DNA from 2 places in the Micromonospora sp. SL4-19 genome. Region 2 is predicted to be linked to the other one. Evidence: predicted binding sites of a transcription regulator. Region 2 holds the regulator's gene; the other holds the start of a gene.
The links. The regulator HspR, encoded in region 2, represses chaperone genes until heat shock. The targets are predictions, from matches to a motif close to TTGAGTNNNNNNNACTCAA.
Positions count from the first base shown of each region.

Region 1 (4,414 bases), on a different contig from region 2:
AGCCCGCCCAGCCCGAGCCAGAGCACGGTGTCGCCGAACCGTTCGGTGACCAGGCCGCCCACGGTCGGGCCGGCGAAGCTGGCGAAGGCGTACCCCAGCGAGTAGACGCCCTGGTAGCGGCCGCGTTGCGCGGCAGGGGAGAGATCGGCGGTGAGGGCCGAGTTGGCGGGCGTCATCAGCATCTCGCCGAGCGTCCAGACCAGCACGCCGAGGCCGTAGCACAGGACGGTGTCGGCCATCGCGGTGACCGCGAACCCGCCGCCGATCACGACCGCCGCCACCGCGACGGTGCGGGAGCGGTCGAAGCGGGCGATCAGCCGGGGCACGAACAACTGGCCCGCCACGATCATCAGCCCGTTCACCGCGATGATCGGCCCGTACGCCGACGCGGGCAGCCCGTCGGCCTGCAACGCCACCGGCAGCATGGCGTTCGCCTCGATGCAGAGCCAGATCAGGCCGGTCAGCGCGGTGAAGGTGAGGAAGACGCGGTCGCGCAGCACCGTGCCGAGGCCGCCCCCGTCCGCCCGGCCGCGGTGCCCGACGGCTGCCGGCGCGGGCCGGGACTCCGGCACCTTGACCGCGATCAGGGCGGCGGTGCCGAGCAGCACGGCCGCGTTGATCACGAAGAGCAGCAGCGGGTCGGCGCGGATCAGCACGCCGGCCACGGTGGCGGCCACCGAGAACCCGATGTTGATCGCCCAGTAGTTCAGGGTCAGCGCTCGCAGCCGGTCGCGGTCGCCGACGACGTCGATGATGGTGGCGGTGAAGGCCGGCCGGGCGACGCCGAGGAAGAGCCCGAGGGTCAGGGTGAGCGCCGCGAGGGCGACCGGGCGGCCGGTCAGTCCCAGCCCGAGCGCGGTGGCCGCGGCGGCGACGTTGCCGACCAGCATCGCCGGCCGCCGCCCCCAGCGGTCCGCGACGATGCCGCCGAGCAGCGTGCCGAGCGCGCTGCCGGCGCCGTGCAACCCGATCACCACGCCGGCGTACGACGGGTCGAGGTGGCGCACGGAGACCAGGTAGACGCCGAGGTAGATGGCGACGAAGCTGCCCAGCCGGTTGATCAGCGTGGCGGTCCAGAGATACCAGAACGTGCGCGGCAACCCACCCGCGGTCTGTCCCCACCAGCTCGCCATCGCCACCCCCGGAGCGTCGTACGCGTAATGACCTCTCGCCGTGCTGGTCATTACAACCCAGGGGTAAGACGCGGACCGGTCGCGGGGTGATCATGGTGGTGCCGCTCACTGCTCACCGTGGGTGCCGGATGCCGGCGCTCCCGGGCGGTGGAAAATTGTGAACGCCGGAAAAAGCCAACCGGGGCCACGCCGATTTCTCAGCGTGACCCCGGTGTGCCCGACGGTGAACCAGGACGGCTCAACGGTTCTTGTACGCCTCCACCACCGAGACCGGGATGCGGCCCCGCTCGGAAATCTCGTAGCCGTTCTTCGCGGCCCATTCCCGGATGGCGCGGTTCTGCTCACGGTCCATTCCGGAGGTTGCCGGGCGGACCGTCCGACGCGCCGTGCGCCCGCTGTCCACCGGTCCACGACCGATTCGCCTGCCAGCGTTGATGTACGGGTCCAGCGCCTTGCGCAGGACGCCGGCGTTCTCGTCGGAGACGTCGATCGTGTACGCCACGCCGTCCAGGCCGAACTCGACGGTCCGATCCGCCTTTCCGCCGTCGAGGTCGTCGGTCAGAACGGTGATTACTTTCCTTGCCATTGCCATTGCTCCCTGTGTCGGGCGACGTCTGGCCAAGAGTTTGACGTATGGCGCGGCAAATTCGCAACAATACCCGCCGTTCGCCATTCGGCGAGTCGGCTAATCGGCCACCGGAATGGCGGGCCGGCGCGCTGTGCATCGCCCTCGACGGCGCCAGGACTGTGGCGTGGGTCACAGCGCGGAACAAGGGGAACGCTCTGTTACTTGAGTCTGACACGCTCAACTCAACGCGATAGCAGGTGTTCGATGGCAACTCTTCTTCCGGTACTTCCTCTGACCGACGCCGTGCTGCTGCCCGGCATGGTCATCCCGGTGACCCTCGACCCCACCACCCAGGCCGCGGTCGACGCGGCCCGCGCCAGCGGCGACAAGAAGCTTCTCGCCGTGCCCCGCATCGACGGCGAGTACGGCTCCGTCGGCGTGATCGCCACCATCGAGAAGGTGGGCCGGCTGCCCAGCGGCGAGCCCGCCGCGGTGGTCCGCGGCCTCGCCCGGGCTCGGATCGGTTCCGGCGTGCCCGGACCGGGGGCCGCGCTCTGGGTCGAGGCGACCGAGCTCGACGAACCCGCCCCGGCCGGCAGAGCCCGGGAACTCGCCCGCGAGTACCGCGCGCTGATGACCTCCGTTCTCCAGCAGCGCGGCGCCTGGCAGGTCATCGACGCCATGGAGCGGATGACCGACCTCTCCGAGCTGGCCGACGCGGCCGGCTACGCGCCCTGGCTCAGCCTGGCGCAGAAGACCGAGCTGCTCACGGCTCCCGACGTCACCGCCCGGCTGGAACTGCTGGTCGGCTGGGTGAAGGACCACCTGGCCGAGCAGGAGGTCACCGAGCGGATCAACAACGACGTGCGGGAGGGGCTGGAGAAGTCCCAGCGGGAGTTCCTGCTCCGCCAACAGCTCGCCGCGATCCGCAAGGAGCTGGACGAGGACGAGCCCGACGGCTCCGCCGACTACCGGTCCCGCGTCGAGTCCGCCGACCTGCCCGAGAAGGTCCGCGAGGCAGCCCTGCGCGAGGTCGGCAAGTTGGAGCGGGCCAGCGACGCCTCCCCGGAGGCGGGCTGGATCCGTACCTGGCTCGACACGGTCCTCGAGATGCCGTGGAACACGCGTACCGAGGACAACACCGACCTGGCCGCGGCCCGTGCGGTGCTCGACGCCGACCACGCCGGCCTGGCCGACGTGAAGGACCGCATCCTGGAGTATCTGGCGGTGCGCAACCGGCGCGCGGAGCGCAACCTCGGGGTGGTCGGCGGCCGTGGCTCCGGCGCCGTGCTCGCCCTCGCCGGCCCGCCCGGCGTCGGCAAGACCAGCCTCGGTGAGTCCGTCGCCCGGGCGCTGGGCCGCAACTTCGTCCGGGTCTCCCTCGGCGGCGTCCGCGACGAGGCGGAGATCCGCGGCCACCGGCGCACCTACGTCGGCGCGCTGCCCGGCCGGATCGTCCGCGCGCTGCGCGAGGCCGGCTCGATGAACCCGGTCGTGCTCCTCGACGAGGTCGACAAGCTGGCCGCCGGCTACGCCGGCGACCCGGCCGCGGCCCTGCTGGAGGTGCTCGACCCGGCGCAGAACCACACCTTCCGCGACCACTACCTCGAGGTCGACCTCGACCTGTCCGACGTGCTGTTCCTGGCCACCGCCAACGTGGTGGAGGCCATCCCCGGCCCGCTGCTGGACCGGATGGAGCTGGTCACCCTGGACGGCTACACCGAGGACGAGAAGGTGGCCATCGCCCGGGACCACCTGCTGCCCCGGCAGCGGGAGCGGGCCGGCCTGACCGCCGACGAGGTGGCCGTGGCCGACCAGGCCCTGGCCCGGATCGCCGGGGAGTACACCCGGGAGGCCGGCGTCCGGCAGCTCGAACGGGCCCTGGCGAAGATCCTGCGCAAGGTGGCCGTCGCGCTGGCGTCCGACCCGGCGCCGGTCCGGGTGGACGTCGAGGACCTGGTCCGCTACCTGGGCCGGCCCAAGTTCACCCCGGAGTCGGCGGAGCGGACGGCGGTGCCCGGGGTGGCCACCGGACTGGCGGTCACCGGCGCCGGCGGCGACGTGCTCTTCATCGAGGCGACCAGCATGGAGGGCGAGCCGGGGCTGACCCTGACCGGCCAGCTCGGCGACGTGATGAAGGAGTCCGCGCACATCGCCCTGTCGTACCTGCGGTCGAACGGGCGGCGGCTCGGGCTGGACCCGAACGCCCTCGCCGGGCGGCGGATCCACCTGCACGTCCCGGCGGGCGCGGTGCCCAAGGACGGCCCCAGCGCCGGCATCACCATGGTCACCGCCCTCGCCTCGCTGGCCAGCGGCCGCCCGGTCCGCCCCGAGTTCGGGATGACCGGCGAGGTCACCCTCTCCGGCCGCGTGCTGCCCATCGGGGGCGTCAAGCAGAAGCTGCTCGCCGCCCACCGGGCCGGCCTGACCGAGGTGATCATCCCCAAGCGCAACGAGCCGGACCTCGACGACCTCCCCGCCGAGGTACGCGAGGCGCTGACCATCCACACCCTCGCCGACGTCGCCGACGTGCTCGCCCTGGCGCTGCGCCCGGCCGACGTCGACGCGGGAACCCTCGGCGGTCCGAGCCTCACCGCCGCCTGAGTGCTCAGCCGGAGCGGACCGAACAGTCACGCGCCGGCCGGCAGCGGCCCCTGGCGCCCTACCGGGTGGCAGGGGCCGCTGCCCTGGCTTGGCCGCGGACAGGCGCGAC
Region 1 covers NZ_JBLROB010000003.1:116,190-120,603, forward strand. The annotation lists gene ACNAVT_RS06515 (MDR family MFS transporter) at 1-1,184, opposite strand, end outside; gene ACNAVT_RS06520 (histone-like nucleoid-structuring protein Lsr2) at 1,372-1,719, opposite strand; gene lon (endopeptidase La) at 1,966-4,305, shown strand.
Region 1: a site for HspR is predicted at 1,924-1,942, ahead of lon (endopeptidase La). Genes of this name have one in related genera too.

Region 2 (4,414 bases):
ATGGCCCTCTACCTGCCGCTGCTCACCGCACTGCTCGCCGGGATCGGCCTGATCAAGGGCGGCATGGCGCTCGCCGTCGCGGTGCTCACCGTGGTCGCCGTGCTGTTCGTCGCCATCCGGTACGGCCACCTGATCTCCGCGGCACTCTCCGCGAAGGACCCCGAGGCGCTGCTGCTCGGGGTGCTCGGCCTGACCCTGCTGGTCGCCGGCGTCGCGGCCAAGCTCCAGGTCTCCGCGGCGGTCGGGGCGTTCCTCGTCGGCATCGCCCTCTCCGGGCCGGTGGCACACCACGCCACCGAACTGCTGTCGCCGCTTCGGGACCTCTTCGCCGCGGTCTTCTTCGTGTTCTTCGGGCTGGTCACCGACCCGAGGGACATGCCCCCGGTGCTGTTGCCGGCGCTGGCGTTGGCCGTGGTGACCATGGGCACGAAGCTGCTCACCGGTTACCTGGCCGCCAGGCGGGCCGGGATTGCCGAGCCCGGTCGGTGGCGGGCCGGTTTCGCGCTCACCCCGCGCGGCGAGTTCTCCATCGTCATCGCCGGGCTCGCCGTCGCCGCCGCGCAACCGGTGGAACCCCGGCTGGCGGGGCTCGCCACGGCGTACGTGCTGATCACCGTGGTGACCGGGCCGCTGCTGGCCCGGCTGCCGGACATGCCCTGGTTCAAGCGTTGGCTGCGTCGGCGTGCCGGTGCCCGGCCACCCGCACCGGTGCCGGTGGCGGATTGATTCCGCCCGGGCCGGGTCGACCGTTAGGTGGACCCGGCCCGGCCAACGGTCGCTGAAATTGGGTTCCGGGGAGGTCTTCCGCAGGCGAGGTGGACCGCGTTACCGTGTCGCCCCAGCAGCCAGGTTCTGCGGGTGGCCGATGCCCGCGAGCGGAAGCGGAAGGTTGGCCGGTGAGCGTGCAGGAAAAGACCTTCCACGGCTTCGCCAACCCGGTCGACCCGTCGCCGGCCGAGCTTCGGGCGTGGGCGTACCGGCCGGACTCCGTGCCGCTGACCTCCATGCCCCCGGACTGGGACCTGCTGGTCTCGGGTGACCACCTGGTGGGGACGCTCTTCGAGCTGGCCATGGATCCTGCCTGTCCGGCCCGCCGATTCGCCCTGCACTGCCTCTACATCTACGCCGCCGACGGCATCCAGACGAACTTCCGAGCCCACCCGAAGCGCCGTTTCCGGAAGTTGGTCGAGCGGGCCGAGCGGGCCGGCGACGAGCTGATGCGCAACTGGGCGCACAACGGTCGAGTGCTGCTCGCCCGGCCGGACCTCTTCGTCTACCGCGACTGGTGCGAGGGGGGCCTGGTGCGGGAGAACCGCCGGCTCTAGGCCCGCACGTCCCGGACAGCGAACGGGCCGGGACCCCCACACGGCATCACCGCGTCCCGGCCCGCACGTCCCCGACGGGCGAACGGGCCGGGACCCCCCGTGGGTCCCGGCCCGCACGTCGACGCATCGTCAACTCGGCGATCCGCCCTGCTTTCTGAGCCGTTCGTCGGCCCTGGCCCGGTCGATGCCGTGGTCCACCTGGTCGAGGAAGCGGCCGTCTTTGATCTTGTCGGTGAAACGACCGTCGAGGATCCGGGCGAACTGCCCACGGACGCTCTCGGCTACCTGCTCCAGCCGGTCCTCCGCCTGTTGCGCCACCTTCTTCGCCGATTCCGCCATGGCTCCCCCTGCCAGTTCGGCGTCCGGATTGAGTTGGTTGGGCCTGATTCACAGGTTATCGGACCCGCCCGGTCCGGCGATCGGCTTTCCCTGAACCCGCCTGAGCCGCCAACCAGGAACGATCGGTGGACCGCCACGGAGGTCGCTGGGCGGACCTGGCGTGCACGGCGTTCCACCCATGGGGCCGCAGCGGCGTAACCGGGCGGAGAAGCGCGAAGGCCGGCGCGGCCCGAGAGGGGCACACGCCGGCCCGCGTAAGTGGGCGGCAGAGCGCGGGATCAGCGGTCGCCGGTGCGCCGGGGTCGCCAGACGACCAGCGCCGTCGAGGTGCGGTTGGTGGGCACGAGGTCACCGCGCGGGAAACCGCCCAGCGACTCCAGCTCCGCGATCCGGCGGTAGGCGGCGTCCAGCTCCGCCTCCAGCCGGGCCACCCGCCGCTGGGCCTCCTCCAGCAACCGTTCCAGGCCGATGATCCGCTTGACCCCGGCCAGGTTGATCCCGTCGTCCTGGCTGAGTCGCTGCACCTCCCGGAGCAACACCACGTCCCGGACGCTGTACCGGCGGCCGCCGCCGGACGCCCGGCCGGCCTGCACCAAGCCCAGCCGGTCGTACTGGCGCAGGGTCTGCGGGTGCATCCCCGCCATCCGCGCCGCCACCGAGATCATCAGGACCTTGGCCTCGTAGGCAGGGTCACCCGAGCCGACGAACTCCTCCGACATCCCGCTCACCTCCGCTGCCCTTCACCCGGTCAACTGAAACGACGCACCCGCGCGTCGAGATGTTCCCGCCCGGCGGGCGGGGTCTGCTCGGCGAACGTTTCCAGCGCCGCCCGCGCCTCGTCCGACACCTTCGCCGGTACCACCACGTCGAGAGTGACCAGCAGGTCACCGGCGCGGCCGTCCTTGCGTACGACGCCCTTGCCCCGGGCCCGCAGCACCCGGCCGCTCGGCGTACCCGGTGGCACCCGGAGCGTCACCGTGCCGTCCAGGGTCGGCACCCGCAGGTCGGTGCCGAGCACCGCCTCCGCGAACGTGATCGGCACGGTCAGGGTCAGGTCGTCCCCGGTCCGCCCGAACAGCTCGTCCGGACGGACCTTCACCTGGACGAACAGGTCGCCCGCCGGCCCACCGCGCTCGCCGGGCTCGCCCCGGCCGGCCAGCCGGATGCGTTGGCCGTCGGCCACTCCGGCGGGGAAGCGGACGTTCAGCGTGCGGGTCTTGGTGACCCCGCCGGTGCCGTGGCACTCCGGGCACTTCTCCTCGACGATGGTGCCGACGCCCTGGCAGTTGCGGCACGGCTCGGAGAAGCTGAACGATCCCTGGTTGCGGGTGGTTACCCCCGCGCCGTGGCAGACCTGGCAGGTCACCGGTTGAGTGCCGGGCTTCGCCCCGTTGCCGTGGCAGGTGTCGCAGACCCCGGGGGCGCGCAGCGTCAGTGGGATGGTCACCCCGCGTACGGCGTCGGAGAAGTCGAGCGCCACCTCCGCCTCGACGTCACGGCCCCGCGCCGAACCACGTGGGCGGGCCGCACCGCCGGCGCCACCGCCGCCCGTGAAGATCGAGCTGAACAGGTCGCCCAGGCCGCCGCCGAAGCGGGCCTCGCCGCCGGCCGCCCCGCCGAACAGGTCGGAGACGTCGAACGGCATGCCACCCGGCTGGGCCCCGCCGCGGGCGTTGCGGCGGAACGCGCCAGAGCCGAAGAGCGAACGCATCTCGTCGTACTCGCGGCGCTTCTTATCGTCGCCGAGCACCGCGTACGCCTCTGAGACGGCCTTGAACCGCTCCTCGGCCTTGGGGTCACCGGGATTGTGGTCCGGGTGCGACTCCCGGGCCAGCTTCCGGTACGACTTCTTGATCTCGTCGGAGGAGGCGGACTTCTCCACGCCCAGCGCGGCGTAGTAGTCCTTCTCGATCCAGTCCTTGGAACTCACCCGTCCACCCCCTTCCACGGGTACCCCGGTCGTCCCGCCCGCCCGGTGCGGGCGGACGGGACGTCACGGGTCGGCACTACTCCGGCTCGGCGACCGCGACCATGGCCGGCCGCAGCAGCCGTTCGCCGAGCTGGTAACCCCGGCGCATGACCTGCACACAGGTCGGTTCGGTCACGTCGGCGGAGGTCTGGTGGGCCACCGCCTCGTGCAGGGTCGGGTCGAACGGGTCGCCCTGCTCGCCGAAGACGGTCAGGCCGAACTTGCCCAGCGCGGCGGTGAGCTGCTCGGCGACCGCGCCGAACGGCCCCACCAGGTCGCCGTGCTCGCGGGCCCGGTCCAGGTCGTCGAGGATCGGCAGCAGCGCGGTCAGCACCGAACCCGTCGCCTGCTCCTGGACCAGGTTGCGGTCCCGGTCGACCCGCTTGCGGTAGTTGGCGTACTCGGCCGTCACCCGCTGGAGGTCACGGGTCCGCTCGTCCAGCTCGGCCTGGATCGCCTCCAGCTCGGCGCCGAGCGGCCCGCCCGGCTTGACGACCTCCTCGACCTCCTCGCCCTCCTCGGTCGGCTCGGCCGGCGCGTCGACCACGGGCGGGCCGGCGACCGGGGCTTCGGTCTCGATCTCGTCGACCACGACCTCGGCCTCCTCGACCAGCCCTTCGGCGGGTGCGTCGGCCGCGGCGTCCGCAGCCGCGGCGTCCGCCGCCGTTGCGTCCGCAGCCGTGGCGTCCGCCGGGGGCTCGGTGGTCTTGCGGATCTTGCGCTTGTCACGGATGACGATCCGCGGCTCGTCGCCGGCGCTCGGGCCGGCGGCTCGCGGCTT
Region 2 covers NZ_JBLROB010000005.1:263,430-267,843, forward strand. The annotation lists gene ACNAVT_RS10615 (cation:proton antiporter) at 1-726, shown strand, start outside; gene ACNAVT_RS10620 (hypothetical protein) at 897-1,325, shown strand; gene ACNAVT_RS10625 (hypothetical protein) at 1,455-1,664, opposite strand; gene ACNAVT_RS10630 (heat shock protein transcriptional repressor HspR) at 1,943-2,383, opposite strand; gene dnaJ (molecular chaperone DnaJ) at 2,413-3,594, opposite strand; gene grpE (nucleotide exchange factor GrpE) at 3,671-4,414, opposite strand, start outside.